2 regions of the Arthrobacter sp. GmRoot5-12 genome follow, and region 2 is predicted to be linked to the other one. Evidence: riboswitches for the same ligand, from Rfam matches in the RefSeq annotation. Region 2 holds a riboswitch; the other holds the start of a gene.
The links. A riboswitch is a leader RNA that binds a small molecule or an ion and turns the genes downstream of it on or off. The one in region 2 is predicted to bind glycine.

Region 1 (15,325 bases), 380 kb from region 2:
TAACTAAATCTGGTTCGGTTGCCGCTCAACCCACTTCCTGTACGTCCTGTCAGCCTCGACACACCGGTCCATGCGCACCAGGGGCCGGCAGAGCCGGACCCGAAGCCCGGCCACGGTGCGGTACAGGGCTTACTTTTGGCGTTTGTAGAACGGGAGGTCGACGACTTCGAATGGCTCCGCCTTGCCACGGAGGTCCACGTCGAGGGCGGTGCCGGGTGCCGAGTATTCGACGTCGACGTAGGCCATGGCGATGGGGTAGCCAAGGGTGGGCGACGGCTGGCCGGAGGTGACTTCGCCAACCGTGGCGCCGTCCTTGAGGACGGGGTAGTGCGCGCGTCCGGCGCGGCGGCCCTGGCCTTTGAGCCCCACGAGGCGGCGGCCGGAGGTGCTGCCGGCTCCGGCTTCCTTTTTGGCGGCCAGGGCGGCTTTGCCGACGAAGTCGCCTTCCTTGGAGAGCGCGACGACGGGGCCGAGGCCGGCGGCGAACGGGTCGCCCTGCAGCGACAGTTCGTTGCCGTACAGGGGCATTCCCGCTTCGAGGCGCAGGGAGTCACGGGAGGCGAGGCCTGCCGGGGTCAGTTCCCTGTCGTCGGCGACGGCGATCAGTGACTGCCACAGCGCGGGGGCATCGTCGTTGCCCACGAAGATTTCGAACCCGTCCTCACCCGTGTACCCGGTGCGCGCAAGCAGGAGTTCCTTTCCGGCGCCGCCTACCAGGAGCGGCACGCTGACGGCGGCGTAGTACTTCAGCTCGGTGACCAGTGCGTGCTGCGCGGCCGGGACCAGGCGCAGCAGGAGTTCCTGGGCCTTGGGGCCCTGGACGGCGATCAGCGACGTGCGGGCTGAGGCATCCTCCACTACAACATCGAACCCGGCGGCCCGTTCCTGCAGGGCAGCGGCTACCACGGCGGCATTGCCCGCGTTGGGCACCACCAGGAAGACGTCGGTACCATCCTGCGCGGCAGGGCGTCGGTACGTGATGAGGTCGTCGACGATGCCGCCGTCCTCATTGCAGATCAGCGAGTACTTTGCCTTGCCCACGGCCATGGCGGAGATCTTTCCCACCAGGGCGTAGTCCAGGAACGCGGCGGCGCCGGGGCCGGTCACCCAGACCTCGCCCATGTGGGAGAGGTCGAACAGGCCGGCGGCCCTGCGCACGGCATGGTGTTCAGCAAGCTCCGAGCTGTACTTCAGCGGCATCTGCCACCCGCCGAAGTCCGTGAAGGAAGCTCCAAGCTTCTTGTGCTCGTCGAAAAGAGCGGTGTATTTCTCGGTCATGGCGCCGGTCCTTAGTTTTCGAAGTCTTCCAGCGGCGGGCAGGAGCAGATCAGGTTCCGGTCCCCGGCGGCGCCGTCGATGCGTCCCACGGGCGGGAAGTACTTGTCCTGCTTGTGGTGGGCAGGGAACGCCGCCTGCTCCCGCGGGTAGGCGCGGTCCCAGTCAGAGCTGACGACGGCGGCCGCCGTGTGGGGTGCGCGGCGCAGGGGTGAATCCGCTACAGCAAAGTCGCCGTTGGCCACCTGGTCGATTTCCTTGCGGATGCTGATCATGGCCTCGATGAAGCGGTCGATCTCGGCCAGGTCCTCGGACTCGGTGGGCTCCACCATCAGCGTGCCCGCGACAGGGAACGAAAGGGTGGGGGCGTGGAAACCGAAGTCGATCAGCCGCTTGGCCACGTCCTCGGCCGTGACTCCCGTCTTCGCCGTGAGTTCGCGCAGGTCCAGGATGCACTCGTGCGCCACCAGCCCGCCTTCACCGGTGTACAGGACCGGGAAGTATTCGTTCAGGCGGGACGCGACGTAGTTGGCCGCCAGCAGCGCGGACTTGGTGGCCTCGGTCAGGCCCTCACCGCCCATCAGCTTCACGTACGCCCACGAAATCGGCAGCACACCGGCCGAACCGAACCGGGACGCCGAGATCGCCACACCGTGCCCGGCTTCGTGCGCCGCCTTGTTCGCGTCGCCCGGCATGAACGGTGCCAGGTGCGCCTTGGCGGCAACGGGCCCGACGCCGGGTCCCCCGCCGCCGTGCGGGATGCAGAAGGTCTTGTGCAGGTTCAGGTGGGACACGTCCCCGCCGAACTGGCCCGGCTGGGCCAGCCCTACCAGGGCGTTGAGGTTGGCGCCGTCGATGTAGACCTGGCCGCCCGCGGCGTGCACAGCGTCACAGACTTCGCGGACATCCCCATCGTAGACACCGTGGGTGGAGGGGTAGGTGATCATGATGGCCGAGAGGACGTCCTTGTTGGCCTCGATCTTGGCCGTCAGGTCGTCGTGGTCGATGGTGCCGTCGGCAGCCGTGGCCACGACGACCACCTTCATGCCCGCGAGCACGGCGGAGGCGGCGTTGGTGCCGTGCGCCGAGGCCGGGATCAGGCACACGTTGCGCTGCTGCTCGCCCCGGGAATGGTGGTAGCCGCGGATCGCGAGCAACCCGGCGAGCTCGCCCTGCGAGCCCGCGTTGGGCTGGATGGACACCTGGTCATACCCGGTGATCGTGGTCAGGTCCGCTTCCAGGCCGGCGATGAGTTCGCGCCAGCCTTCGGTCTGGGAGTCCGGGGCGAACGGGTGGATCGAGGCGAACTCCGGCCAGGAAATGGCTTCCATCTCGGCCGTGGCGTTCAGCTTCATCGTGCATGAACCCAGCGGGATCATGGTGCGGTCCAGCGCCAGGTCGCGGTCCGAGAGCTTGCGGATGTAACGCAGCAGCTGGGTTTCAGACCGGTGCGTGTTGAAGACCGGGTGCTGCAGGTAGTCGGAGGAACGCTCGACGGCGGCCTCCAGCCCAAAGCCCTGGCCCTCGCCCTGGACCTCGGCAACCGTGGCGCCAAAGACGTCGGCAACCTGGGCGACGATGGCCGCCGTCGTGGTTTCATCGAGGGCGATGCCTACGGTGTCGGCGTCGACGCTGCGCAGGTTGATGCCCCGCGCCTCGGCGTCGGCGATGATGCCAGCAGCCCGTCCGGGGACCCGGACCGTAAGGGTGTCGAAGAAGCTCGTGTGCAGCACCTCGACGCCGGCGGCCGCAAGCGAGGCCGCCAGGCTACGGGCGTGGCGGTGCGCCGTTTGGGCAATCGCCTTCAGTCCGTCGGGGCCGTGGTAAACGGCGTACATGGACGCAACGATGGCCAGCAGCGCCTGGGCGGTGCAGATGTTGGACGTGGCCTTCTCGCGGCGGATGTGCTGCTCGCGGGTCTGCAGGGCCAACCGGTAGGCAGGCGTGCCGGCGTCGTCCTTTGACACCCCAACCAGGCGGCCAGGCAAGGAACGCTCCAGGCCTTTGCGGACAGCCATGTAGGCGGCATGGGGGCCGCCGAAGAACAGCGGCACGCCAAAACGCTGGGCTGAGCCGACGGCAATGTCCGCGCCCTGCTCGCCCGGAGGTGTGATCAGTGTCAGGGCCAGCAGGTCCGCAGCGACCGTGACCAGCGCGCCCCGGTCCTTCGCTGCAGAGATCACCGCGGACTGGTCCCACACGCGGCCGGAAGCGCCGGGCTGCTGCAGCACGATCCCGTTGATGTCGCCCTCGGGCAGGCCCTTGGACAGGTCGGCGACCTCCACCTCGAAGCCGAGCGCCTCCGCACGCCCCAGCACGATGGCGATGGTCTGCGGCAGCACGTCGATGTCCAGGACGGTCTTGCCGTCTGCCGCGGGCTTGGTCTTGTTGGCGCGGCGCATCAGCAGCACGGCCTCGGCCACGGCCGTTGCTTCATCCAGCAGCGAAGCGTTGGCGATGGGCAGGCCCACAAGGTCCTGCACCATGGTCTGGAAGTTCAGCAGCGCCTCAAGCCGGCCCTGGGAAATCTCCGGCTGGTAGGGCGTGTAGGCGGTGTACCAGGCCGGGGATTCCAGGATGTTGCGGCGGATCACCGGTGGAGTCACGGTGTCGTAGTAGCCCTGGCCGATCAGCTGCACCGCCGTCTTGTTCTTGGCGGCAAGCTTCCGCAGTTCCGTGAGGACTTCAACCTCACTGAGGGCGTCCTGCAGGCGAAGGGCGGTGTCCTGGCGGATGACCTTGGGAACCGCGGTGTCCACAAGGGAATCGACCGAGTCGTAGCCTACGGCTTTGAGCATGGTGTCGACGTCGGCCTGGCGGCGCGCGCCGATATGGCGGTCTACGAAAGTGGTGGAGGCTGGGGTAACCGACACGAAGGAACTCCATTTACTCAGGCGGCGAAGGGTACGCCACAGCTATTCGGGTTCCTCCCCGCTCTGTATTGGACCTGAGAGTTTCCGCGTTCCCTGCCTGGGCAGGACCCGCTTGCACCGTCGGTGAGCACAACAGTCCCTACCTCTCCAAAAGAGAATAAGACTGCCTGCTGCTTTCCAGAGGTGCCTCGCCGCGGCGGTACGGGGGCCTGCGAGATTCCTGGGGAGGATTTGCTCCTACGGCGCCTGCCTGTACTTCCGGCAGAACTCTCCCGCCGCAGATCAAAGGCTATTCATTTGTTGGATCATGAAGGCCGGTGACAGCCCTCACAACTTTCTATTGTCCTACGCGGCAACCCCTCCCGGCAAATGACGGAGCTACCTGCGGAGCCGTTCCAGCGCGGCCAGGAGTTCCTCCACGTCAGCGGCCGCTCCCCCAGCCGGCGCAGGGGCCACGGACAGCATGGCGTTGAAGTACAGGCCGTCCCCCATATAGAGGACTGCCTTGGCCAGCCCAGGTCCCACATCCGCAGCAATTTCGTCCAGCCAGCGCTGCTGGATGGCCGCGAAGCGGCGCCGCGTCTCCTCGTGGGCCACCTCTGCAAGCCGGGTGGCGGCCACGATGGCACGGTCCAAAGGGGTATCCGCCCAGACCGAGGAACGGATGAAGTAGGCCGCGGCGCCTTCAGCTGCCGACGCCATGGCATCGGCATCCTCGCTCGCCAGGCCCTCCAGGCGGTCAAGCAACACGGCAATCAGGGCTTCCTTGTTGGGAAAGTGGTAGAGGAGGCCGCCTTTGGATACGCCGGCCTTGCGAGCCACGGCATCGAGGGTGGCCGCCCGCTCACCCACTTCAATCAGCAGGGACTCGAAGGCGTCAAGGACCGCGTCACGGGCAACAGGCTTTCGGGGCATGCCCTCCATCATGCCCTCCCCCGTGCAGGAATGAGGAAAACCATCGCATTTTTAAACTATACCGTCCGGACGGTATAGTTATCTCATGACCACTTCCATCGAGAGTTCGGCAACCGGGCAGGCAAGCAGCACTTCCGTGCGTCCTCCGTGGCGCGACTGGCTGGCGCTGGGGCTCCTGATGTTTCCCGTGCTGCTGGTGGCGGTGGACAACACCGCACTGACGTTCGCGCTGCCGGCCATCGCCCGGGCCCTGGAACCCACGGGCGTGCAGCTGCTGTGGATCGTTGACGCCTACCCCCTGGTGCTGGCCGGGCTGCTGGTATCAATGGGAAGCCTCGGCGACCGGATTGGGCGGCGGAGGCTGCTCATCCTTGGCAGCATCGGCTTTGCCGCGCTGTCCGTTGCGACGGCTTTTGCGCCCGCGCCGGAATGGCTCATCGCCGGCCGCGCCGCCCTGGGATTCTTCGGCGCCATGCTGATGCCGTCCACCTTGTCGCTGATCCGCAACATTTTCCCCGAGCCCAATCGCCGCAGGCTGGCCGTCGCCATCTGGGCCGCCGGATTCTCCGGCGGCGCGGCCCTGGGTCCGATCTTCGGCGGCTGGCTGGTGGAGCACTTCTGGTGGGGTGCCGTCTTCCTGGTGGCGGTCCCCCTCATGCTCCCCCTGCTGGCGTTTGGACCGGCCCTCATCCCGGAATCGAAGGATCCGGCACCCGGCAAGGTGGACATCCCCAGCATCCTGCTCTCCATGCTGGTCATGGTGCCCGTTGTCTACGGGATCAAGGCAGTTGCCACCGAAGGTCCAGGGGCGGCAGGTCTGGGCGCCATCGCCTTCGGCCTGGCCATGGGGGCGGTGTTCGTGCAGCGGCAGCAGCGGCTGGCGCACCCCCTGCTGGACATGTCCCTGTTCCGGAACAGGGTGTTCAGCATGGCCATCAGCGCCAACATCCTTGCCTTGTTCTCCTTCAACGGCTTCATCCTGTTCCTCGCCCAGCACCTCCAACTCCTCGAGGGAATGACGCCGTCCGCAGCCGGCGTTGCCATGATCCCGGCACTGGCCGCCACGGTGGTGGCCGGCCTGGTGGTGGTGCCGCTGGTCCGCAAGATCCGCCCGGGATACGTGGTGGCTGCGGGGTTGGCGTTCAGTGCCACCGGCTACACCATGGTGGCATTCGGGAATCACGACGGCGGCCCCTCGCTGCTGCTGGCAGCCCTGCTGGTCCTTGCACTGGGCGTGGGTACGGCCGAAACCATCTCCAACGACCTCATCCTCGGGTCCGCGCCGCCGGAGAAGTCAGGCGCTGCCGCGGCAATCTCCGAGACCGGCTACGAGGTGGGGTCGCTGCTGGGCACGGCGGTACTGGGCTCCATCCTGACGGCGTCCTACCAGCAGAACCTGCGGCTGCCCGCAGGCCTTGACGGCATGCTGCCCGGCTCCTCCCTGCACAGCGCGAGGGAAACACTTGCCGGCGCAGTGGAAGCAGCAAACCTGCTGCCCGCTTCCCTATCGGACACCGTCCGGGACGCTGCGGCGTCAGCGTTTGATTCCGGCGTGCACATCACTGCGGCAATTGGGCTGGTACTGATGGCGACGGCGGCAGTCCTCGCCGCCGTCGTGCTGCGGAAGGTGCCGAAAGCGGCCTGACCAAGCGAAACAAAAAGGGCGCCTGGTACCGGATCAATTCCGATACCAGGCGCCCAAAGGGTCCAGGCGGGTGACTGCCGGCTACTTGGAGTCGGCGGCTGTGACCTTGGCGGTCGGCTTCATGTTTTCAGCCTGCACCATCCAGGCAAACTGCTCCAGCCGGGCAATGAACTCGTGCAGGAGGTCCGCGGAGGTGGGATCCTCCTCGTCCACCTCGTCATGGACTTTGCGCATGGTGCCCACGGCGGCTTCCATGGCGGCAACGATCCGCTCGATGGCATCCGTAGTGCTGATCAGCCCCTCAGGGAACTGGGCCAGGCTGGTGGTTTCGGCAACGGTGGAGCTGCGGCCGTCCGGGAGTGCATGCAGGGCGCGCATTCGTTCGGCTGTGTCGTCGGCGAACTGGCGGGCAGCGTCGACGATCTCATCAAGCTGCAGGTGCAGGTCGCGGAAGTTGGTGCCCACGATGTTCCAGTGCGCCTGCTTGCCCTGGACGTGCAGTTCGATCAGGTCGGCCAGGACAGCCTGCAGATTGTTGGTCAGTGTCGGTGAAGCTTTCATGCGTCCTCCTCAAGTGGTCCAATACGGCCGACGCTACCAGCCGAGCACCTAGCGGCGGCAGGGCTTTCGGCAATTTCTCAGTGAGCTTACTAATTTGGAAAGGAAGTCATAAACGAATGTGATTCATATTGCGTCTTGCATCACAGGTCCGGCACCCCCATACTAAATGAACGCCATTCATATAGTGACCTCCGTCTCACAGCCTTCCAGAAAGTGGTGCCATGACAGAGACAATCCGCACCAGTACGGCCAAACCCGGTCCGCACGCCCACGCCCCGTCCGCGGACGGCGTCAGCGCCAAAGGCCTCAAGGGCGGGCAGCTCGGGCTCCTCGCCGTCGTCGTCCTGGGCATTTCAACGATCGCCCCCGCCTACACCCTCACCAGCGCACTCGGACCCACCGTCAATGAAGCCGGACTCCAGTTGCCAGTCATCTTCCTGATCGGGTTCATCCCCATGATCCTGGTCTCGCTCGCCTACCGGGAGCTCAACGCCGACTCCCCGGACAGCGGCACAACCTTCACCTGGGTGACCAAAGCCTTCGGCCCCTGGGTCGGCTGGATGGGCGGCTGGGGCCTGCTGGCCGCCAACATCATCGTGCTGTCCAACCTGGCCGGCGTCGCCGTCGACTTCTTCTACCTCTTCCTGTCCCAGCTCACCGGCTCACCGGAACTGGCAGACCTGGCCGGCAACAAAGCGTTGAACGTCCTGACCTGCTTCGTGTTCGTGGCGCTGGCTGTTTGGGTCAGCTACCGCGGGCTGCACACCACCAAGGTGGTGCAGTACGGCCTGGTGGGCTTCCAGCTTCTGGTCCTGGGCCTGTTCGTCGCCATGGCCTTCGCCAACTGGTCCACGTCCGAAACGGCCATCCCGTTCAGCTGGGACTGGTTCGACGTCACGAAGATCGAGACGTTCGGCCAGATTGCCGCCGGCATCTCGCTGTCGATCTTCGTGTACTGGGGCTGGGATGTGTGCCTCACGGTCAACGAGGAAACAGCGAACGGCCAGAAGACGGCCGGACTGGCCGGCACCCTGACCGCCGTCATCGTCCTGGCCATCTACCTCCTGGTCAGCATCGCCACCATGATGTTCGCCGGCGTCGGGGACACCGGCAACGGCCTGAACAACGCCGACAACCAAGAGAACATCTTCACGGCCCTGGCCTCCCCCATCATGGGCCCCTTCGCCATCCTGATGTCCCTCGCCGTGCTGTCCAGTTCCGCGGCCTCCCTCCAGTCCACGTTCATGTCGCCGTCCCGAAGCCTGCTGGCAATGGCGCACTACGGCGCCCTGCCTGAACCGTTCAGCCGGATCAGCAGGAAGTTCGCGACGCCGGGCTACGCCACCATCGCCGCCGGCATCCTGTCCGCCGGGTTCTACGCGGTGATGCACGTGGTCAGCGAAAACGTCCTGAATGACACCATCCTGGCCCTGGGTCTGATGATCTGCTTCTACTACGGCCTCACCGCGCTGGCCTGCACCTGGTACTTCCGCCACAGCCTGTTCAACAGCACCCGCCACTTCCTGCTGCGGCTGGTATGCCCGGTGGTGGGCGGCGTGGGCCTGTTCGTGGTGTTCGTCCAGACCGCCGTGGACAGCCTGGCGCCGGAGTTCGGCAGTGGTTCCGAGGTCTTCGGCGTGGGCCTGGTGTTCATCCTGGGCATCGGCATCCTGGCCCTGGGCGCCGTCGTCATGCTGGTCATGTCCCGCACGCACCCCGGCTTCTTCCGCGGCGAAACCCTCAAGCGGGACACCCCCGCGCTGGTAGTGCCGGAATAGATCGCTGAAGGCCGCCACAACGCTGCCTAAACGAAAAAGGTGCCGTGCCCCCATCAGGGGCACGGCACCTTTTTCGTTTTCACCAGTAGTGCGCCACGTCGATCACCAGGCGCGAGCCCGGACCGGGACCGGCCAGGGTGAAGACCCGGAACGGCAGGCGGGCCCGGACGCCCAGACCGAGACTTGTGTACCCCTCGAAGCTTCCGGCCGAAACCACCTGGCGGAACGTCTGGTAGCCGGCCACGTTGCTGAGTTCAGCCTTGTCCGCCGGGTTGTAGGTGGGGTTGCCGTTCTGGTCGTAGGACGGCGCCTTGATGCTGATATGCAGGCGCGCGCCGCCCCGTACCGGGATGAAGGCCCCGGAGCCTTCCTGCTCAATCCGCGGCACATACTGCACCGTGTAGGACACGGCGGGCCCGTTGAGGTCCACCACCAGCCGGTCGAAGCAGTAGTGCTGCCCGGTCCGGACATTGGTGACCGATGCGGTCCCCGTATCCTGCCCGGTCTTCGCAAGGGAGCCCCATGTGAGGCCGCAGTAGGGCGCCGCCGAGGCGGGCGCCTGGACCACGATTCCCAGCCCGGAAGCCAACAGGATTGCCGCGAGCCAGGTGAGGAACTTCTTCATAGCAGTGCCATCCACGACTAAAGACCATTGGATGCTTCCAGCGTAGGAGTGTCCGGACCGGGAAACGAGGGGGCATTTTGATAACGACGGCGTCCGGGGACAAAGCAGCGCCGGCCACCTCGGGGAGGTGGCCGGCGCCGGCAAAAATCAGGAAGACACTCAGCCTTCGCAGTCGCGGCAGTACTTCAGGCCGTCCTTTTCACGGGCAACCTGGGAGCGGTGCCGGACCAGGAAGCACGACGAGCAGGTGAACTCATCGGACTGCTCGGGAACCACAATGACGGTCAGTTCCTCATTGGACAGATCGGCGCCGGGCAGGTCGATGCCTTCAGCGGTGTCGTTCTCGTCGACATCGATAACCGCGGTCTGCGCGTTGCCGCCCCGTGACGCCTGGAGGGCCTCGAGAGAGTCGGCCGGCGACTCTTCTTCCTGCTTGCGTGGAGCATCGTAATCGGTAGCCATAGCGTGTTCACTTTCGTTGCTGCGCAGCGCCATTTCAGGCACCTCAGTGCAGCAGTTTAGGGCATTATCGCGCTACCGGCGCAATAGTGTGGCTAAGCAGACATTCTGCCGCTTCCGCCCGCTGTTCCTGCATGCCCGGACCGGGCCTGGTCGGCACCGAGGGACACTCCGCTCAAGGCCGGAAGCCAGCCCCACCGGGTGGCGTCGGCCATGGCGCCGGCGGCACTGGACTCAGATTCGTAGGTGAAGGTGTCCAGCAGCCAGTCGCGGAGCCGGATGAGCAAGGTAGCCGTCATGCACTGAAAACTACGCAGCGATTGTTGTGGCCAAGTTTCGCGCCGGTCTCCCCCGGATTAAATCAGCTGCCGGCAGGATCTCCGGCCGGATTCGGCAGGCGGGTTCTTCAGGCGGGCGGTGCCGTGCTGCTGCGCAGGACGAGTTCCGGCTCCACGACAAGTGTCCGGGGTCCTTCCGCGCCGCTGAACGCCGTCAACATCATCTGCATGCACCGCCGGCCCAGTTCCTCGAAGTCCTGCCGGACCACCGTCAGCGGCGGACTGAAATAGCCGGCCTCGGGCTGGTCGTCGAAGCCCACCACGGACACGTCCTGCGGCACTTTGATGCCGGCCTCGGTCAGGGCGCGCAGGACTCCCAGGGCCATCTGGTCGTTGCCCACGAAAAGGGCGGTGGCCCGGCGGGTGGCCGCGATCCGCCGGCCGATGGCGTAGCCGCTGCCGGCGCTCCAGTCACCTTCGATGATCAGGTCCGCCTCGAGTCCTGCGGAGGCAAGGGTGGACCGCCAGCCGTCGGCACGCGCCACGGCATCGATCCAGTCCTGCGGGCCCGCGACGTGCCCGATCCTGACGTGCCCCTGCCCAATGAGGTGCCGCACGGCGAGTTCGGCCCCGCGGCGCTGGTCCACCCTGACGCCGCCAACAGTGTCATTCCCCTCGGGTCCAACGGCCACCACCGGGACCCCGATGGGAAGTTCCGCCAGGGCGGCCAGCGTCTCAAGGTGCGGAACGATCACCACGATGCCGTCCACCGACTGGTCCAGGAAGTGCCTGACGGCGTCCAGGATCGCGTCCCGGCTGACCTCCCGCAACGCGGCGACGCTGACGAAATATCCGGCGTCCCTCGCAGCGCGTTCCACGCCCAGCAATGTATTGGCAGGACCGTACTGGGAGAGCTCGCTGCCCAGGACCCCTATGGTCTGCGAGCGCCGGGTGACCAGGCTCCGGGCTGCGGTGTTGCGGCGGTAGCCGAGCCGGGCTATCACCGCTTCCACTTTTTCCCGCGTCCCCGGGCTCACGTTGGGGTGGTTGTTGACCACCCGTGACACGGTCTGGTGTGAGACCCCGGCCAGCTCCGCCACGTCCTCAAGCCTCGGCAGCCGGCGTGGTTTGCCGTGCGTCACGGGTTTGTTGTCCGTGGCGGGCGCCGGGAGCTCAGCCGTGCCATTGGATCAGATCCCGCCTGCCAGCTTGTAGTAGGCGGCGTTCCAGTTCAGGTCCTTCTTGAACTGCCGGATGGTGGTGTCGTCGTCAATGGTCAGCAGTTCGGTTTTGGCGATCTCGGCGAAGTCCTCGAACACGTCCATGCCCACCTGGGTGGAGAGCACGGTGTGGTGGGCTGCGCCGGCCGTGAGCCAGGCTGCTGCGGAGGTTGCGAAGTCCGGCTTGGGCTCCCACAGGGCGCGGGCCACGGGCAGGTTTGGCAGCGGCTGGTCCAGGGGAACGACGTCGACGGCGTTGGCTACCAGGCGGAAACGGTCCCGCATGTCGGACAGGGCGACGACGACGCCCGGGGAGGCATCGGCGTCGAACACCAGGCGGACCGGGTCCTCCTTGCCGCCGATGCCCAGCGGGTGGATTTCCAGGCGCGGCTTCGACGCCGTGAGGGAGGGGCAAACTTCCAGCATGTGGGCGCCCAGGATCTTCTCGGACCCGGGCTCCAGGTGGTACGTGTAGTCCTCCATCAGGGAGGCACCGCCGGGCAGGCCGGCACCCATCACCTTCGCGGCGCGCACCAGGATGGCGGTCTTCCAGTCGCCTTCGGCGCCAAAGCCGAAGCCGGCGGCCATGAGCCGCTGGACCGCAAGGCCGGGAAGCTGCCGCAGGGCGCCCAGGTCCTCGAAGGAGGTGGTGAACGCGGCGGAGCCGTTGCCCTCCAGGAAGCTGCGCAGGCCCAGCTCGATCCGGGCGCCGTACCGCAGCGATTCATGCCTGGCCGCGCCTGCGCGGAGCTCCGGCACCACGTCGTAAAGGTCCGCATATTCCGCCACCAGCGCGTCGACGTCGGCCTCCGCCGCGCCGTGCACGGCGTCCGCGAGCTCGTTGACGGACCAGGTGTTCACGGCGACGCCGAAGCGCAGCTCCGCCTCGGTCTTGTCGCCTTCGGTGACGGCGACGTTGCGCATGTTGTCCCCGAAGCGTGTCAGCTTAAGGGTGCGGACGGCGGCCCAGCCGGCGGCGGCGCGCTGCCAGGAGCCCACCTGGCGTGCCACCTCGGGGTTGGAGACATGCCCGACGACGGTCTTCCGGGCGATGCCCAGGCGGGACTGGATGTACCCGAACTCGCGGTCGCCGTGCGCGGCCTGGTTCAGGTTCATGAAGTCGAAGTCGATGTCCGCCCACGGCAGGTCCCGGTTGGCCTGGGTGTGCAGGTGCAGCAGGGGCTTACGCAGCAGGTCCAGGCCCTGGATCCACATCTTGGCCGGGCTGAACGTGTGCATCCAGGCGGTCACACCGATCACCGAATCATCGGCGTTCGCCTCCAGGGCGGTGCGCCGGATGGCATCCGAATCGGTGAGGACCGGCTTCCAGACGATCTTGACCGGGACGGCGGAATTGGCGTTGAGCTGGTTGGCGATCTCCTGCGACTGGGCGGCCACCTGCTTGAGGACCTCCTCCCCGTACAGGTGCTGGCTGCCGGTGAGGAACCAGACCTCGTAGCCGTCGAGGGAGGTGCTTGCTGCGGTGCTCATGGATTCTCCTGGGAAGTTGTGTAATGACGGCGCCGTGGATTACTGGCCTGTGTTGTTTATTGGCCGTAGACGTTCTGGTAGCGGGCATAGAGGGAGTCGATGGAGCCCTGGTCGATGGGCAGCGGTTCGCCCAGCTGGCGGGAGATGTGGACGGTGCGGGCCACTTCCTCGCACATCACGGCGGCCTTCACCGCGGAGCGGGCGTCCTTGCCGATGGTGAAGGGGCCGTGGTTCTGCATCAGGACCGCCGGTGAATTGGAGTTCTTCAGCGTCTCCACGATCCCGTGGCCGATCGAGTCGTCCCCGATCAGCGCGAATGGGCCCACCGGGATGGAGCCGCCGAACTCATCGCCCATCATGGTCAGCACGCACGGAATGGCCTCCCCCCGGGCAGCCCAGGCAGTGGCGTAGGTGGAGTGGGTGTGCACCACGCCCCCCACCTCCGGCATGTGCCGGTACACGTAGGCGTGCGCTGCGGTGTCCGACGACGGCGACAGCGGCGGGTTGCCCCAGTCCACGGTCCCGCCGCCACCGACGTTGGTGCCCCTGACGGGCATGCCGTGCAGGTCCGTCACGATCATCTGCTCCGGGGTCAGGTCCTGGTAGGCGACCCCGGAGGGCTTGATAACCATGAGGTCGGTGCCCGGCACCCGGGCGGAAACGTTGCCTGCGGTCCACACCACCAGTTCGTAGCGCGTCAACTCAGCGTGCAGGGCGCACACGTCCTCCCGGATCCGGGCGATGGTTTCCAGGATCCCGGTGTCGGTGCTCATGCGGAGACCCCCACGGCAGGTTCGGCGGCGGAGCCGGGCAGGCTGGCCCGAGCGGCTTTGCGCTGGATGGCCTTGAGCCGGTGCATCACGTCATTGCCGCCGCGGCCAAAGTAGTCGTGCAGTGCCTTGTATTCCTGGAACAGTTCCTCGTACGCGGCAACGTTTTCCGGGATCGGCGTGTAGACCTCGCCGGGTTCGGCGCCCATGGCGGCGGCGGCTTCCCGGATGTCCGCGTATTCACCCGCGGCCACGGCGGCGTGGATGGCCGATCCCAGGGCCGGGCCCTGCTCCGAGCCGATAGTGGACAGCTGCAGGCCGGTGGCGTCCGCGTAGATCTGCATCAGCAGCCTGTTCTTGAGCAGGCCACCGGCCACGATGAATTCCCTGACCGGAACCCCGGCGTCGCGGAACGCGTCCACGATGGTGCGGGTTCCGAAGGCCGTGGCTTCCAGCAGGGCACGGTAGGTGTCCTCGGGCCGGGTGGCAAGGGTCTGGCCCACCACGATGCCGGACAGCTCGTGGTCCACCAGCACCGAGCGGTTGCCCGAGTGCCAGTCGAGCGCGATCAGGCCGTGCTCCCCGATGGCCTGCCGCGACGCCAGTCCGGTGAGGTACTCGTGGATTCCCAGCCCCGCGTCCCCGGCAGCCTCATGGTATTCGGGCGGGACGCCGTACCTGGTGAACCAGCCGAAGATGTCCCCCACACCGGACTGACCGGCCTCGTAACCCCACAGGCCGGGCACGATGCCGCCGTCCACTGCCCCGCACATTCCCGGCACTTCACGCAGTTCGCTGCCGTTCATCACATGGCAGGTGGAGGTGCCCATGATAGCCACCAGCTGGCCGGATTCCACGGCCTTGGCAGCAGGGGCAGTGACGTGGGCGTCAACGTTTCCCACGGCCACGGCGATGCCCTCCGGCAGCCCGGTCCAGGCTGCAGCCTCCGCCGTCAGGGTCCCTGCGGCGTCCCCCAGCCGCCCGATCGTGTGCTCCAGCTTGGAACTGACAAAGTCCTTGAAGTCCGGATTCAGGGCGGCCAGGAAATCCTCCGAGGGGTACCGCCCGTCCTGGTAGATGCCCTTGTAGCCGGCGGTGCAGGCGTTGCGGACGTAGCGGCCGCACAGCTGCCAGACGATCCAGTCGGCCGCCTCCACCCAGTGGTCCATTTCGGCGTAGGCCTCCGGGTCCTCTTCCAGCAGCTGCAGGCCTTTGGCGAATTCCCACTCGGACGAGATCAGGCCGCCGTACCGCGGAAGCCAGTCTTCGCCGCGTTCGGCCGCCAGCCGGTTGATCCGGTCGGCCTGCCCCTGGGCGGCGTGGTGGCGCCAGAGCTTCACGTAGGCATGCGGGCGGTTGGCATAGCCCGGCAATTCGTTCAGCGGCGTGCCATCGGCCTTCACGGGCACCATGGTGCAGGCGGTGAAGTCGGTGG
Region 2 (15,325 bases):
TGAGCTCCTCAGCGAACACCGCAGCAGCCCGCATCGGCCCCACAGTATGCGAAGACGAAGGCCCAATCCCGATCGAAAACAGGTCAAAGACTCCGACTGCCATAACTAAATCCTTACTGAAACTGTGGTTCGGTTGGTGTGGCCGGGCTGGGGTGGAGCGGGCAGGACATCCTCTGCATGCTCGGTCGCGAAGACGCCCGCTAAGCGGACGTGACGCTCCCTTAGACGCACGCTGCCGGATGCCCCGCCCACTCCGAGGGTCTGTCACCAAGGCGACATGCCCACGAGGGGCCGGCGGAGCCGGACTTTTCGAAAGCCTGCGTCAAAGCGACGAAGGAGCAGCAGGCGTGAAAATGTCCGGTCCGCCGGGCCCGTTAGCGATCACGATCCCTTAGGACAGGGGTGCCACGCCCGGGTAGAGCGGGTGCGCCGAAGCCAGGACCTCGACGCGGTGACGCAGACCGGAGAGGTCGGCGTCGGCGTCGGCGATCAAAGCTTGGGCGATGATGTCCGCAACCTCGCGGAAGGCGTCCTCGCCGAACCCGCGGGTGGCCAGTGCGGGCGTGCCGATGCGCAGGCCTGAGGTGACCATGGGCGGGCGGGGGTCGAAGGGAACGGCGTTGCGGTTGACGGTGATGTCAATGGCGGCGAGCCGGTCTTCGGCCTGCTGCCCGTCGAGGTCGCAGTTGCGCAGGTCGACCAGGACCAGGTGCACGTCGGTGCCGCCCGAGATCACGCTGATGCCCTTGGCGGTGACGTCCGGCTGGACCAGGCGTTCCGCCAGGAGGCGGGCACCGGCAAGGACTCGCTCCTGCCGCTCGCGGAACTCTTCGGACGCCGCGATCTTGAACGCCACGGCCTTGCCGGCGATCACGTGTTCCAGCGGGCCACCCTGCTGACCGGGAAACACAGCCGAGTTGATCTTCTTGGCGATGTCGGCGTCGTTGGTCAGGATGATGCCGCCGCGCGGACCGGCCAGGGTCTTGTGCGTGGTGGACGTGGTGACGTGGGCGTGCGGCACCGGCGACGGGTGCAGCCCGGCCGCCACCAGTCCGGCGAAGTGCGCCATATCCACCATCAGGTAGGCCCCCACGGAGTCGGCGATCCGGCGGAATTCCGCGAAGTCCAGCTGGCGGGCGTAAGCGGACCAGCCGGCCACGATCAGCTGAGGCTTGTGCTCCTGGGCCAGCCGTTCCACCTCTGCCATGTCGATGGAGTGGGTGTCCTCGCGGACCTGGTACGGGACCACGTTGTAGAGCCTGCCGGAGAAGTTGATCCGCATGCCGTGGGTCAGGTGGCCGCCGTGCGCCAGGTTGAGGCCCATGATGGTGTCGCCGGGCTTGATCAGGGCGTGCATGACGGAGGCGTTGGCCTGTGCACCGGAGTGTGGTTGGACGTTGGCGAACCCGGCGCCGAAGAGGTCCTTGACCCGGTCGATGGCGAGTTGCTCGATGACGTCCACGTGCTCGCAGCCGCCGTAGTAGCGCTTGCCGGGGTAGCCTTCGGCGTACTTGTTGGTCAGGACCGAGCCCTGGGCCTGCATGACCGCAGCGGCCGTGTGGTTCTCGGACGCGATCATCTCCAGGCCGTCGCGCTGGCGGCCAAGCTCGTCGTCAATCTTCGCGGCAACCTCAGGGTCCAGGATGGACAGGTCGGCGTTCAGGCTTGGGGAGGCCACCTGCTCGAAGGCGCCCACTTCTGCCGGGGCGCTCACAGCTCGCCGCCGTTTGCTGCTGCGTATTCCTCTGCCGACATGAGCGGGCCTTCCTCGGTAACGGCCACCTTGAAGAGCCAGCCCGCACCGTAGGGATCGCTGTTGATCAGGGCGGGGTCCGTGACCACGCCGTCGTTGATCTCGGTGACCTCACCGGTCACGGGGGCGTAGAGGTCGGAGACGGATTTGGTGGATTCCACCTCGCCGCAGGTCTCGCCGGCCGTCACGGTGGAGCCGACCTCGGGGAGGTCCACGTACACGATGTCGCCCAGGGCGTCGGCAGCAACGGCGGAAATCCCGATCCCCGCGGGGCCGGATCCGTCAACAGCAACCCACTCGTGCTCGGCGGAGTACTTCAGTTCAGAAACAACTTTGCTCATTGTCTACTTTCCTTCTCTTCAAAACCTGTGGTGGTTGGGCGAAATCGATTTACTTCTGGCGCTTGTAAAAGGGGAGGGGGACGACTTCGAAGCGCTCGGGCTTGCCGCGGAGGTCGATGTCCAGGACGGTCCCGACTTCAGCAAATTCAACGTCGACGTAGGCCATGGCGATGGGGTATCCGAGGGTGGGGGAGGGCTGGCCGGAGGTTACTTCGCCCACCAGGGTGCCGTCCTTGAGGACGGGGTAATGGGCGCGGGCAGCGCGGCGTCCGGCACCCTTGAGGCCCACCAGCTTCTGCCCGATGCTTGAACCGACTCCTGCGGCCTTGATGGCGGCCAGGGCGTCCTTGCCTACGAAGCCGCTCTCCTTCGCCAGCGACACCACGGGGCCCAGGCCGGCCGCGTAGGCGTTGACGTGGCGGGAGAGTTCGTTGCCGTAGAGCGGCATCCCGGCTTCGAGGCGGAGCGAGTCGCGTGCGGCCAGTCCGGCTGGAACCAGGCCGGAGCCTTCGCCGGCCTGGAGCAGGGCCTCCCACAGTGCGGGGGCGTCCAGGTTGGGAACGTAGATCTCGAAGCCGTCCTCGCCGGTGTAGCCGGTCCGGGCCACGAGCAGGTCCTGGACCGTACCGTTGACGGCGATGCCCACCTCGACGGCGGCGTAGTACTTGAGCCCGGTGAGCAGTGCGTGCTGTTCGGCCGGGACCAGCGTCAGGAGGATCGCTTCGGAATTCGGTCCCTGGACGGCGATCAGCGAGGTGTTGGCGGAGGCGTCCTCCACAGTGACGTCGAAGGCGGCGGCGCGTTCCAGCAGTTCCTTGGCCACCACTGCGGCGTTGCCCGCGTTGGGCACCACCAGGTACCTGTCCACGCCCTCTTCGGGGGATGGCCGGCGGTAGGTGATGAGGTCGTCGATGATGCCGCCATCGGCGTTGCAGATCAGCGAGTACTTTGCCTTGCCCACGGCCACCGCGGACAGTTTGCCGGCAAGGGCGTAGTCCAGGAAGGCGGCGGCGTCGGGGCCGGTCACCCAGACCTCGCCCATGTGGGAGAGGTCGAACAGGCCGGCCGCCCTGCGCACGGCATGGTGTTCCGCGAGTTCAGACTCGTACTTGAGCGGCATCTGCCACCCGCCGAAGTCCGTGAACGAGGCCCCGGCCTTCTTGTGCTGCTCGAAAAGAGCGGTGTAGTTCTCAGTCATTGGAAGTCCTCAGTTCTCAAATTCGGCTGTGCTGTCCTCGAACGCTTCGAGGGGCGGGCAGGAGCAGACCAGGTTCCGGTCGCCGGCGGCGCCGTCGATCCGGCCGACGGGCGGGAAATACTTGTCCTGGCGGAGCGAGGCAACGGGGAAGGCCGCCTGCTCCCGCGGGTAGGCGCGGTCCCAGTCAGAGCTGACGACGGCGGCGGCCGTGTGGGGTGCGTTGCGCACCGGGGATGCCTCCAGGGTGATGTCGCCGCTGGCCACCTGCTGGATCTCGCCATGAATGGTGATCATGGCCTCGATGAAGCGGTCGATCTCGGCCAGGTCCTCGGACTCGGTGGGCTCCACCATCAGCGTGCCCGCGACAGGGAACGAAAGGGTGGGGGCGTGGAAACCGAAGTCGATCAGCCGCTTGGCCACGTCCTCGGCCGTGACTCCCGTCTTCGCCGTGAGTTCGCGCAGGTCCAGGATGCACTCGTGCGCCACCAGCCCGCCTTCACCGGTGTAGAGGACCGGGAAGTATTCGTTCAGGCGGGACGCGACGTAGTTGGCCGCCAGCAGCGCGGACTTGGTGGCCTCGGTCAGGCCCTCACCGCCCATCAGCTTCACGTACGCCCACGAAATCGGCAGCACGCCGGCCGAACCGAACCGGGACGCCGAGATCGCCACACCGTGCCCGGCTTCGTGCGCCGCCTTGTTCGCGTCGCCCGGCATGAACGGTGCCAGGTGCGCCTTGGCGGCAACGGGCCCGACGCCGGGTCCCCCGCCGCCGTGCGGGATGCAGAAGGTCTTGTGCAGGTTCAGGTGGGACACGTCCCCGCCGAACTGGCCCGGCTGGGCCAGCCCTACCAGGGCGTTGAGGTTGGCGCCGTCGATGTAGACCTGGCCGCCCGCGGCGTGCACAGCGTCACAGACTTCGCGGACATCCCCATCGTAGACACCGTGGGTGGAGGGGTAGGTGATCATGATGGCCGAGAGGACGTCCTTGTTGGCCTCGATCTTGGCCGTCAGGTCGTCGTGGTCGATGGTGCCGTCGGCAGCCGTGGCCACGACGACCACCTTCATGCCCGCGAGCACGGCGGAGGCGGCGTTGGTGCCGTGCGCCGAGGCCGGGATCAGGCACACGTTGCGCTGCTGCTCGCCCCGGGAATGGTGGTAGCCGCGGATCGCGAGCAGCCCGGCGAGTTCGCCCTGCGAGCCCGCGTTGGGCTGGATGGACACCTGGTCATACCCGGTGATCGTGGTCAGGTCCGCTTCCAGGCCGGCGATGAGTTCGCGCCAGCCTTCGGTCTGGGAGTCCGGGGCGAACGGGTGGATCGAGGCGAACTCCGGCCAGGAAATGGCTTCCATCTCGGCCGTGGCGTTCAGCTTCATGGTGCATGAACCCAGCGGGATCATGGTGCGGTCCAGCGCCAGGTCGCGGTCCGAGAGCTTGCGGATGTAACGCAGCAGCTGGGTTTCAGACCGGTGCGTGTTGAAGACCGGGTGCTGCAGGTAGGCCGAGGAACGCAAAATAGTGTCGGGCAGTTCGAATCCCTGGGCGTCACCCACCGGACCGGCGCCAAAGGCGACGGCGACGGCGGAAAGTGTTGCCGCCGTCGTCGTCTCATCAACGGAGACGCCCACCGTGTCCGGATCGATGAAGCGCAGGTTGATGCCACGGGCTTCAGCGGCGGTGATCACCTTGGCGGCCTTGCCCGGAACGCGGACGGTGAGGGTGTCGAAGAAGGAGTCCGTGACCAGTTCGCGGCCCAGTGACGTGAGTGCTGTTGCCAGGACCCTGGCCTTGTGGTGGACGGTCTCTGCGATCGCCTTCAGGCCGTCGGGGCCGTGGTAAACGGCGTAGAAGGAGGACACGATGGCCAGCAGCGCCTGGGCGGTGCAGATGTTGGACGTGGCCTTCTCGCGGCGGATGTGCTGCTCGCGGGTCTGCAGGGCCAACCGGTAGGCAGGCGTGCCGGCGTTGTCCTTGGAGACGCCCACGATCCTGCCCGGGAGGGTACGTTCCATTCCCTTTTGGACGGCCATGTAGGCGGCGTGCGGCCCCCCAAAGAACAGCGGCACGCCAAAACGCTGGGTGGAGCCGACGGCAATGTCCGCCCCCTGCTCGCCCGGAGGTGTGATCAGTGTCAGGGCCAGCAGGTCCGCAGCCACGGTGACCAGCGCGCCCCGGTCCTTGGCAGCGGCGATCACGGCGGATTGGTCCCACACGCGGCCGGAGACCCCGGGCTGCTGCAGCACGACGCCGTTGATGTCGCCGTCGGGCAGGCCCTTGGACAGGTCGGCGACCTCCACCTCGAAGCCGAGCGCCTCCGCCCGGCCCAGCACGATGGCGATGGTCTGGGGGAGGCAGTCGGCGTCGAGCACCGTCTTGCCGTCCTTCGCTGCCTTGGACTTGTTGGCGCGGCGCATCAGCAGCACGGCCTCGGCCACCGCCGTTGCCTCGTCCAGCAAGGAAGCGTTGGCTACCGGGAGCGCCGTCAGGTCCTGCACCATGGTCTGGAAGTTCAGCAGCGCCTCAAGCCGGCCCTGGGAAATCTCCGGCTGGTAGGGCGTGTAGGCGGTGTACCAGGCCGGGGATTCCAGGATGTTGCGGCGGATCACCGGCGGAGTCACGGTGTCGTAGTAGCCCTGGCCGATCATCTGGACTGCCGTCTTGTTCTTGGCGGCAAGCTTCCGCAGTTCCGTGAGGACTTCAACCTCGCTGAGGGCGTCGGTCAGCTTGAGCGCAGTTTCCTGGCGGATGGGCGCGGGGACGGCCACGTCAACCAGGCCATCCAGGCTGTCGTAGCCGATGGCCTTGAGCATGGTGTCGATGTCGGCCTGGCGGCGCGCGCCGATATGGCGGTCAACAAACGATGTTGGATGCGAATGAATCGTCATGAGGAACTCCAGATCTGGCCGGCCGAACGTGGCACGGCGTGGGATGGGTTCCTCCCCGCTCTGTATTGGACCTGAGAGATTCCGCGTTGCCTGCTGTTGGCAGGGGACCGCTTGCACCGTCGGTGAACCAGGCAGAAGCCTGATTGCTTTCCAGAGTCGCCTCGCCGTGACGGTACGGGGGCCTGAGAGATTCCTGGGGAGGATTTGCTCCTACGGCGCCTGACCGGTGTTTCGCCGGGAGGACTCTCCCGTCACAGCTCGAAAGGCTTATTCAAATGTGGGTGATTCGGCTCACAAGGTACCGGGATAGACCCGTCCGTGGCAAATCGGGCGGCTTCCGTGCGGGGCTCGAGGGGCACGTGACGCCGTTCTTCCCCGCTTGTGTCGGGAGGGGTTTGACATTCGATCGTGACGGACACCACACTGAACCCCGGGAATGGCGCCGCCGGTGGCTGGCTCAGCGTATCCGGAGCAGCCCACCAGTCGGTGCCTGTCCCATTGCATGACCGGCCGTGGCCCAAAAAGCCTGCGGCTTCCAACTGAATACGCCTTCGACCTGCGGCGGGAGAGCCCTGCCGGGTACATCCAGCAGGCGCCGTAGGAGCAAACCCTCCCCAGGAAACTCTCAGGCCCACGTACCGCCGCGGACAGGCAACTCTGGAAAGCAGCCGGGCATGACCCTGGCTCACCGGCGGTGCAAGCGGCTTTTGCTGCGGAAACTCTCAGGTCCACTACAGAGCGGGGAGGAACCAAATCTTTTGCGGCACCCAAAAGCCGCTTTATCGATGGAGTTCCTCATGGCGATTCATCCCCCCACGTCCAACGGCGAACCAGCCCGCAGCCAAGGCGCTGCCACGGCAGCCCGCAGCGAGCCTCCCCACCTGGAGCGGCAGCTCACCAACCGGCATATCCAGCTCATCGCCATCGGCGGCGCGATCGGCACGGGCCTGTTCATGGGTTCCGGCAAGACCATCTCCGCGGCCGGCCCATCCGTGATCTTCGTATACATGATCATCGGCTTTATGCTTTTCTTCGTCATGCGGGCCATGGGTGAACTGCTGCTCAGCAACCTGAACTACAAGTCCTTCAGTGATTTCGCCGCCGATCTCCTGGGGCCGTGGGCCGGATTCTTCACCGGCTGGACGTACTGGTTCTGCTGGGTGATCACCGGAATCGCGGACGTCATCGCCATTGCAGGGTACTCAAAGGAACTTTGGCCGGCGCTGCCACTTTGGATCCCGGGCCTGGCCACGGTGGGCATCCTGCTCCTGCTGAACCTCGCCACCGTCAAGGCGTTCGGCGAGACCGAGTTCTGGTTCGCCCTCATCAAGATCGTCGCCATCGCAGCCCTGATCATCGTGGGACTCTTCATGATCTTCACCGGTTTCCAGAGCGACGCGGGCACCGCAAGCTTCACCAACCTGTGGAGCCATGGCGGGTTCTTCCCCAATGAGTTCATGGGCTTCGTGGCCGGATTCCAGATCGCAGTCTTCGCCTTCGTAGGCATCGAACTGGTGGGAACCACCGCCGCCGAGGCCAAGAACCCCGAGCGCACGCTGCCCAAGGCCATCAACGCCATCCCCGTCCGCGTGCTGCTCTTCTATGTCGGTGCGCTGGTCATCCTGATGGCGGTCACCCCGTGGACCCAGTTCGCCGCCGGCCACAGCCCCTTTATCGGGATGTTCTCCCTGGCCGGCCTCGGCGCCGCGGCCACGGTGGTCAACCTGGTGGTCCTGACTTCGGCGATGTCCTCCGCGAACTCCGGCATCTACTCCACGTCCCGCATGGTCTTCGGCCTGGCCCAGGAAGGCGATGCCCCCGGTATCTTCAGCCGGCTCTCCACGAGGAAGGTGCCCAGCAACGCGCTGTTCCTGTCCTGCGTCCTGCTGCTGTCCGGCGTCGTACTCATGTATGCCGGCCAGGATGTTGGCATGGCCTTTGAAATGGTGACCACCGTGTCTGCGGTCTGCTTCGTCTTCGTCTGGTCGATCATCCTCGCCAGCTACATCTCCTTCCGGCGCCGCCGGCCGCACCTGCATGCGGCGTCGAAGTTCAAGATGCCCGGTGGCATTCCCGCCGTGTGGGTGGTGTACGCATTCTTCGCCTTCGTCCTTTGGGCCCTTACCACCCAGCCCGACACTCTCGTTGCACTGCTGGTAACCCCCATCTGGTTCGTCATCCTGGGCGTGGCTTGGGCCATTCTGCGGCGCCGTCCCGCCCACCTGGCCCGCTTCGAGGTCTTCCGTGCCGAGCTTCAGGCAGACCAGGCCACTGCCGCGCGCAGCGGCGGCCAGGACGCCGGGGCGGCGGGGCGCGAGGTCCAGCAGGCCGGGAAGTAACGTCCGACGGCGGGTTGCAGCGGCGGCGGTGAGGTGCAGGTACCGCATCCTGCCGCCGCAGCCCGCCGGACGAAGCCACGGCCCGGAAGTTAAGCATGCTTAGTGTCTATCCACATAGGATGGAAAGGCACGGCAGCCTAGCCGCTGCAGGTCGATTTGAATGAAGGTGACCATGGCCCGGCGCAGCAACCCCGCAGTACGCATCGCACAGGAAACCGCCCACAACGCAATGTTTGACGCCGAGGGCAAGCCCAAGCCCGGCGTCCACAACATGCTCCTGAAAGCAGTGCAGATCCAGCGGCCCCTGGTGGTTGGCTACATCCGCAGGCTCCAGAAGAGGCATCCGCGGGCGACGGCCGCGCAGCTGGCGGACATCGCAGAGCGCGACTACCTGCGGGCTGTTGCCGGAGGGGGAGCCCTGGTGGGTGCCACCGCCGTCGTCCCCGGCGTTGGAACCGTGGCGTCGCTGGGACTTTCCGCAGCCGCCACCGTTGGCTTCCTGGAAGCCACAGCCCTGTACGCAACATCGCTGGCTGAACTGCACGGCATCCGTCTGACCAACCCGGAAAAGGCCGGCACCATGGTCATGGCCATCATGCTCGGCGAGGAGGGCACCGCCCTGCTGGGCACGCTCAGCGGCCAGGCATCCGGCGGCGCCACCAACACCTGGGGCAACGCGCTGTCCAAATCCATGGTGGTGCCGGGTTTCGGCAGCGTCCGGAAGAGGATCCAGCATGCCTTCCTCAAGAACCTGCTCAAGCGCCAAGGGACTGCCTTGTTCGGGCGGGCCCTCCCGTTCGGCATAGGGGCCGTTGTCGGCGGAGCCGGTAACCTCGTGATGGGCCGTGCGGTGGCCAAGAATGCCCGGGAGGCGTTCGGGCCGATGCCGGACACCATTCCCGGGGAGCTGACTTCCGCTGCCGGGCCGGACAACCTGACGCTGGAAGGCAACATCATTGGATCTCAACGCTGACGTAGGCCAATCATTCGGCTCCTGGACCGCGGGAGGCGATCCGGCGATGCTCCAGCTGGCAACCAGCGCCAACGTAGCCTGTGGCCTCCACGCGGGGGATCCCGTCACCATGCTCGACAGCTGCAGGGCCGCGTACGAACTTGATGTCACCGTCGGTGCGCACCTGGGCTACCGGGACCTGGCCGGCTACGGGCGCCGCATGCTTGGCATGAGCTTCGACGAGCTCTTCGGGGACGTGCTGTACCAGCTGGGCGCGCTCGACGGGGTTGCGCATGCCGTGGGCGCCTCCGTGGACTATGTGAAGGCGCATGGAGCGCTGTACGACACCACGATCCATGACGCCGAGCAGGCCTCCGCCGTAGTGGCTGCGGTCAACGCCTACGATCCAGGCCTTCCGTTCCTGGGCTTCCCGGGCTCGGAGCTGCTGAAGCAGGCCAAGGAAGCCGGGCACCCGGTGTTCGTTGAGGCTTTCGCCGACCGTGCCTACCTCGCCGACGGCAGCCTGGTGCCGCTCTCCGAGGACGATGCCGTCCTGTACGACGTCGATGCGGTGGTCGAACGGGCCGTCCGCCTGGCCACGCAAGGCGAAGTGGTTGCCGTGGACGGATCCGTAATTGCGGTACGGCCCGACTCCCTGTGCATTCACGGTGGGACCCCTGACGCCGTAGAAATGGCGGCCCGGATCAGGGCAGGACTTGAGGACGCAGGCGTCGCACTGGAGTCCTTCGCGTAGGAGCCTGCAGCCGTACGGCGGGCCGACTTCTTTCAACAATTCCAGCGTCACTCCAGCCCTCCCTGCCGCCGTCGTACGCCTTATCGACACGCACATTCCTTTTCGCACCCCAAATATCCCCAGCGAAAAGGAAGATGCGCAGCGCCAAGATGAATCCGCAGCGAAAAGGAAGATGCGCAGCGCCAAGTCCACCCGGGACCTACAGCAGCGGAAAACTACCCAAAGATCAGCTGCGCCACCGTGAAAATCCCCAGCCCGGCCAGGGACCCCACCACGGTGCCGTTGATGCGGATGAACTGCAGGTCCTTACCCACCTGGAGCTCGATCTTCTGCGAGGTTTCCTCGGCATCCCACCGCGCCACGGTGTCCGTAATAACGCCTGCGATGTCCGAACGGTAGGTGCGGACCAGGTACCCGGCGGCGTCACCGATCCATGCGTTGACCTTCCCGGCCAGTTCGGGGTCGTCCACGAGCCGTGACCCAAAATCGCGCACCGCAGCCTTGAACTTGATGGTGAGTTCGCTGTCCGGATCATCCACGGCGCCCAGCAGCGCGTTCTTGACCGTTCCCCAGGTCCGCGAGGCCAGTTCGCGCACTTCGGGGTCGCCCAGGACCTGCGCCTTGATGTCTTCCGCGCGCGCAATCATCGCGGGGTCATGCTGCAGGTCCTGTGCCAGGTCGTTGAGGTACTTGTCGATTGACTGCCGCACCTGGTGGCGGGGGTCAGCCTGGACGGCACGGACGAACTTCAGGATCTCGATATAGACCTTGTCGCCCACCAGTCCGTCCACGAACTGCGGAACCCACGTGGGGGAGCGGTCGGACACCAGGCGGGTGACGGTTTCGTGGTTGTCGTCCACCCAGTCCGCCGCGCGGTCCACCAGCAGGTCCACCAGCGTGTGATGGTGCCCGTCATGGAAGATGCGCTCCGCCAGCCTGCCCACGGGAGGTCCCCACGGCGGGGTGAGCAGATGCTTGCGCACCATGCCCTCGATGACGGCCTGGACGTCGTCGTCATTCAAAACCTTGAAGGCGCCGCGGATAACGGCGGCTCCCTCCTTGGCCACGCGTTCGGCACCACCAGGGCCGGCCAGCCAAACGCCGGCCCGCCGCGCGATGTTGACGCTGGCCAACTTCTCCTGGACCACCTGCTCGGAGAGGAAATTGGTCTCCACGAACTCGCCCAGCGAGGCCCCGATCTGGTCCTTCCGGCGGGGAATGATGGCGGTGTGGGGAATCTTGATGCCCATGGGGTACTTGAACAGGGCCGTCACGGCGAACCAGTCGGCCAGCGCGCCCACCATTCCGCCCTCGGCCGCCGCGCGCACATACTGCAGCCACGGGTAGTCCTTCTGCAGCGCGAACGCAAAGACAAAAATCACGGCCATGGCGATCAGCAGGCTCAGCGCCAGCAGCTTCATCTTCCGCAGCGCTGCCGCTTTCTCGGCGTCGCCGGCACCGGGCTGGCGGCTTACGACGGCGCCTGCCGCCACAGTGCCAGGGCGCACCTGCTGTGCGGCCTCGGCGGGGGGATCCTGCGTGGTTGGCCCAGTAGTTGCCTCAGAGTTCACCTGCATGTGCCAAGCCTAGCCCCGAAGGCGGGGGCCGGTCGGCTACCGTGTGTCCATGACAATTGACGAGTCAGTGCCGCAGCGGCCGCTGGTCTTTGCCCATCGTGGTTCCAGCGGCGCATACGCCGAACACACCCGGGCCGCCTACCTGCAGGCATTGGCTGACGGGGCCGACGGGGTGGAGTGCGATGTCCACCTCACCCGGGACCAGCACCTGGTCCTGCTCCATGACGCCAACCTGGACCGGACGTCGGACGGGACCGGGCCGGTGGCTGAACGGACCCTGCGCGAGCTGCACCAGCTGGACTTCTCATCCTGGAAGGGGGTCCGCATTCCCGAAGAGTATGGAGCACGTTCGGAACAGCTGCTGACCCTCCCGGAGCTGCTGGACATCCTCCGCGGGGCGGGCCGCCCGGTGAAACTCGCCATCGAGCTCAAGCATCCCAGTCCCTACCAGCTCAAACTGGAGGACCGCGTGCTGGAGGTGCTCCGCAGCGAGGGCTGGGACCCGCAAAGCTCCACCGTGGACAACGTGGCCGTGACCTTCATGAGCTTCAGCCCGGACTCGGTCCGCCACCTGCTCCAGTCCGTCCCGCCGCAATACATCTGCCAACTGGTGGACGACCTCACCATCCATGAGATCCGCGGCGGGCTGGGCCTGGGCCTCATTACGGGGAGCGCCGTCGCCAACCTCATGAAGGCCACCCAGCTGGAGGGTGAACGGATCCTGGACGACCGGGAAGTAGGAATGGCCGGCCCCGGCATCGACTACGTCAGGGAGCGCCCGGCCACAATCCGCCGATGGCTGGACTCCGGGCGGCGCTTCCGGGTGTGGACCGTGGACTCCCCGGAGGATGTGGCACTTTGCCAGGAGCTGGGCATCCACGAGATCACCACCAACGTGCCGGCCCGCGTCCTGGACCAGCTCCACGCAGCCTCTCCGCAGGGAAAGTAGGGCGGACGTGGACGCGCACCACGTCAATCCGTTCCCGTATTCGCCCCGACGCTGGTGGGGCGGCGCCCTCGACGTCGAAGGCCTGGCACTGTACTCGGTGGGAGCCGCGGCGGAAGCGCTGAACCTGTATGCGCGCACGCCCGGCCGGTTCAGCACTACGCCGGCGCTTACCGCGGCTGCCTTCGATTCCTTCGGCCACCTGCGGATTGCCGGACGCAAGCCACAGGGCTTCGCGCCCCTGTCGGGCTTCCGGCAGACCCGCGATGGCTGGATCCGGCTCCACGCCAACTACCCGCACCACGAGCAGCGGCTGCTGCGCGCCTTGGGAGCCGCCTCCGCGGAAGGGGCGGAACAGGCTCTTCGTTCCATGGCGGCGCTTGAGGCTGAGGCCGCCATCCAGGGCCACGGCGGGATCGCTGCGGCCGTGAGGACGCGTGACGAATGGCTTGCGTCCGGCATGGGCCGGGCGGCGGGATCCGGACCCTGGATTGCCGTGGAGCATACCGACGGCACCACGGCCGGTCTGGGACTGCAGGACTTTGCCGCGGCGGCTACTACGGCAGGCGGCGAGGGCATCGGTGGCGGCAACAAACCGCCGCTGGAGGGGCTGCGGGTCCTGGACCTGACCCGGGTGATTGCAGGGCCGGTGGCCACCCGCCTGCTTGCAGCATTGGGAGCCGATGTCCTGCGGATCGACCCGCCAGCCTTCCCGGAAATCGAAGACCAGTTCGTGGACACCGCGTTCGGCAAGCGCAGCGCGGAAGCCGATCTGGGGCTTCCGCAGAACCAGCACAGCCTCCAGCAGCTCCTGGCCCGCGCCGACGTCGTGGTCACGGGTTACCGGCACGGCGCCCTGGACCGTTTCGGGCTCAACCCGCGGGAACTGCTGGCCTCGCACCCTGGGCTGGTGGTGGTCACCCTCAACAGCTGGGGGAGCGCCGGGCCATGGAGCGGTATGCGCGGTTTTGACAGCATTGTCCAGGCCGCCTGCGGAATCGCGCACGTGTACGGGAAGGACAATGACGACGGCGGGTGGCGCCCGGGTGCCCTGCCTGTCCAGGCGCTGGACCACGCCACAGGATACGGGGTGGCTGCGGCGGCCGTACGCCTCCTGGACCGACGCCGGGCGGCTGGGATGGGTGCCTGTGCGCACCTGTCCCTTGCCCGCACCGCCGAGGAACTGTTTTCCCTTCCAATGGGCACCGAAGCAGGGGACACCGAACCAGGGGTCACTGACGGCCCGGCAGAGCTACCCGGACCCCGCTACAACTCCATGGACAGCACCTACGGGCAGCTCCGCTACGTCGGTCCACCGTTGCTGGACGCGGGCCGGCCGGTGGACTACCTGTCCCCGCCGCCCCCGTATGGAAGCTCTCCGCCCGCCTGGAATTGAGGGACCTTGCCTCACAGGCCGGTTTCTGGCGGCCACCGTGGCTGTGATTGAGTGGTTCCATGCCTCTTCCCTGGTCCGGTCCTGCAGTCAGGGGCTTGTCCGTACCGAACTTTTCCCTTCAGGGCCCCGCCGTTCAGACCCTGTCCGCGGCTGCCATGGGAGCCCTCCTGCTGGCCAGTGCGGGCAAGCACTTCAGGGATCCCGGCTTCTACCGCGACGTCGTTCCGGACTACCTCTGCCGCCGGGACGCGGAACCGGATCCGGAACCCGGTGCGGCCCACACTGTGGTGCCCAACCATCCTGTGCCCAACCATCCCCTGGCCGTCCTGTCCCGGGATGAGTGGATCGCCGTGAGCGGACTGCTGGAGCTGGCCGCCGCCGTCGGAATCCTCCTCCCGCCCACCCGGAAGCTGACCGCCACCGCCCTCACAGCGATGTTTACCGCATTCCTGGCGGGACACGCTGACGCACTGGCGAAGGCTTACGGTCCGCAGGGTACGCCCCGCCGGCGGAAGATCCACACCGTGCGGTTGCCGCTCCAGGCACCGTTGATCCTCTGGGCCTGGAGCCTCCGGAAGCCCATCCAAAAGGCACGCAAACCTGGAGGCTGGGTGTGAAACTCCTGGCCTCGCCGGCGGTCAGGGTGGGGATTTCCATCAGCATCGCCACCGGCCTTTACGGGGTGTCCTTCGGAGCGCTCGCAGTGACCTCCGGGCTCAACCTGTGGCAGACCATGGCCCTGAGCCTGCTCCTCTTCAGCGGTGGTTCGCAGTTCGCGTTTATTGGTGTGGTGGCAGGTGGAGGTTCGGGCATCGCCGCAATGAGCGCAGCAACGCTGTTGGGCATGCGCAACGGCATCTACGGCATGCAGTTGAACGCACTGCTGCGGCCCACCGGCTGGCGTAAGTTTGTCGGCGCGCAGCTGACCATCGACGAATCAACGGCCACCAGCACGGGCCAGACGGACCCGGCCGAGCAGCGGCGCGGATTCTGGACTGCAGGGATCGGCGTCTACGTGCTGTGGAACCTCTTCACCGCCGTGGGCGCGCTCGCCGGGAGCGGACTGGGCGATCCCAAGCAATGGGGGCTCGACGGAGCCGCGGTGGCCGCCTTCCTGGCGTTGCTCTGGCCGCGGCTTAAGGGCCGCGAACCCATTGCCATCGCGGTGGTATGTGCGGTGGCCACC

Region 1: linked by a shared signal. The riboswitch ahead of gcvP (aminomethyl-transferring glycine dehydrogenase) and the one ahead of gcvP (aminomethyl-transferring glycine dehydrogenase) in region 2 are both predicted to bind glycine.

What each region holds. Positions count from the first base shown of each region.
Region 1 covers NZ_AP046056.1:1,067,621-1,082,945, forward strand. Annotated here, with positions in the region: gene gcvT (glycine cleavage system aminomethyltransferase GcvT) at 130-1,278, opposite strand; gene gcvP (aminomethyl-transferring glycine dehydrogenase) at 1,290-4,148, opposite strand; glycine riboswitch at 4,202-4,309, opposite strand; glycine riboswitch at 4,336-4,433, opposite strand; gene AC6JAM_RS04795 (TetR/AcrR family transcriptional regulator) at 4,527-5,063, opposite strand; gene AC6JAM_RS04800 (MFS transporter) at 5,149-6,708, shown strand; gene AC6JAM_RS04805 (Dps family protein) at 6,790-7,269, opposite strand; gene AC6JAM_RS04810 (APC family permease) at 7,491-9,047, shown strand; gene AC6JAM_RS04815 (AMIN-like domain-containing (lipo)protein) at 9,127-9,672, opposite strand; gene AC6JAM_RS04820 (DUF4193 domain-containing protein) at 9,832-10,134, opposite strand; gene AC6JAM_RS04825 (hypothetical protein) at 10,227-10,430, opposite strand; gene AC6JAM_RS04830 (LacI family DNA-binding transcriptional regulator) at 10,538-11,551, opposite strand; gene araA (L-arabinose isomerase) at 11,600-13,120, opposite strand; gene AC6JAM_RS04840 (L-ribulose-5-phosphate 4-epimerase) at 13,177-13,893, opposite strand; gene araB (ribulokinase) at 13,890-15,325, opposite strand, start outside.
Region 2 covers NZ_AP046056.1:1,444,043-1,459,367, reverse strand. Annotated here, with positions in the region: gene AC6JAM_RS06590 (L-serine ammonia-lyase) at 1-103, opposite strand, end outside; gene glyA (serine hydroxymethyltransferase) at 392-1,714, opposite strand; gene gcvH (glycine cleavage system protein GcvH) at 1,711-2,094, opposite strand; gene gcvT (glycine cleavage system aminomethyltransferase GcvT) at 2,144-3,292, opposite strand; gene gcvP (aminomethyl-transferring glycine dehydrogenase) at 3,302-6,175, opposite strand; glycine riboswitch at 6,336-6,436, opposite strand; glycine riboswitch at 6,728-6,826, shown strand; glycine riboswitch at 6,827-6,922, shown strand; gene cycA (D-serine/D-alanine/glycine transporter) at 6,973-8,514, shown strand; gene AC6JAM_RS06560 (hypothetical protein) at 8,687-9,487, shown strand; gene AC6JAM_RS06555 (LamB/YcsF family protein) at 9,471-10,220, shown strand; gene AC6JAM_RS06550 (DUF445 domain-containing protein) at 10,436-11,797, opposite strand; gene AC6JAM_RS06545 (glycerophosphodiester phosphodiesterase) at 11,847-12,746, shown strand; gene AC6JAM_RS06540 (CoA transferase) at 12,754-14,139, shown strand; gene AC6JAM_RS06535 (DoxX family protein) at 14,199-14,756, shown strand; gene AC6JAM_RS06530 (AzlC family ABC transporter permease) at 14,753-15,325, shown strand, end outside.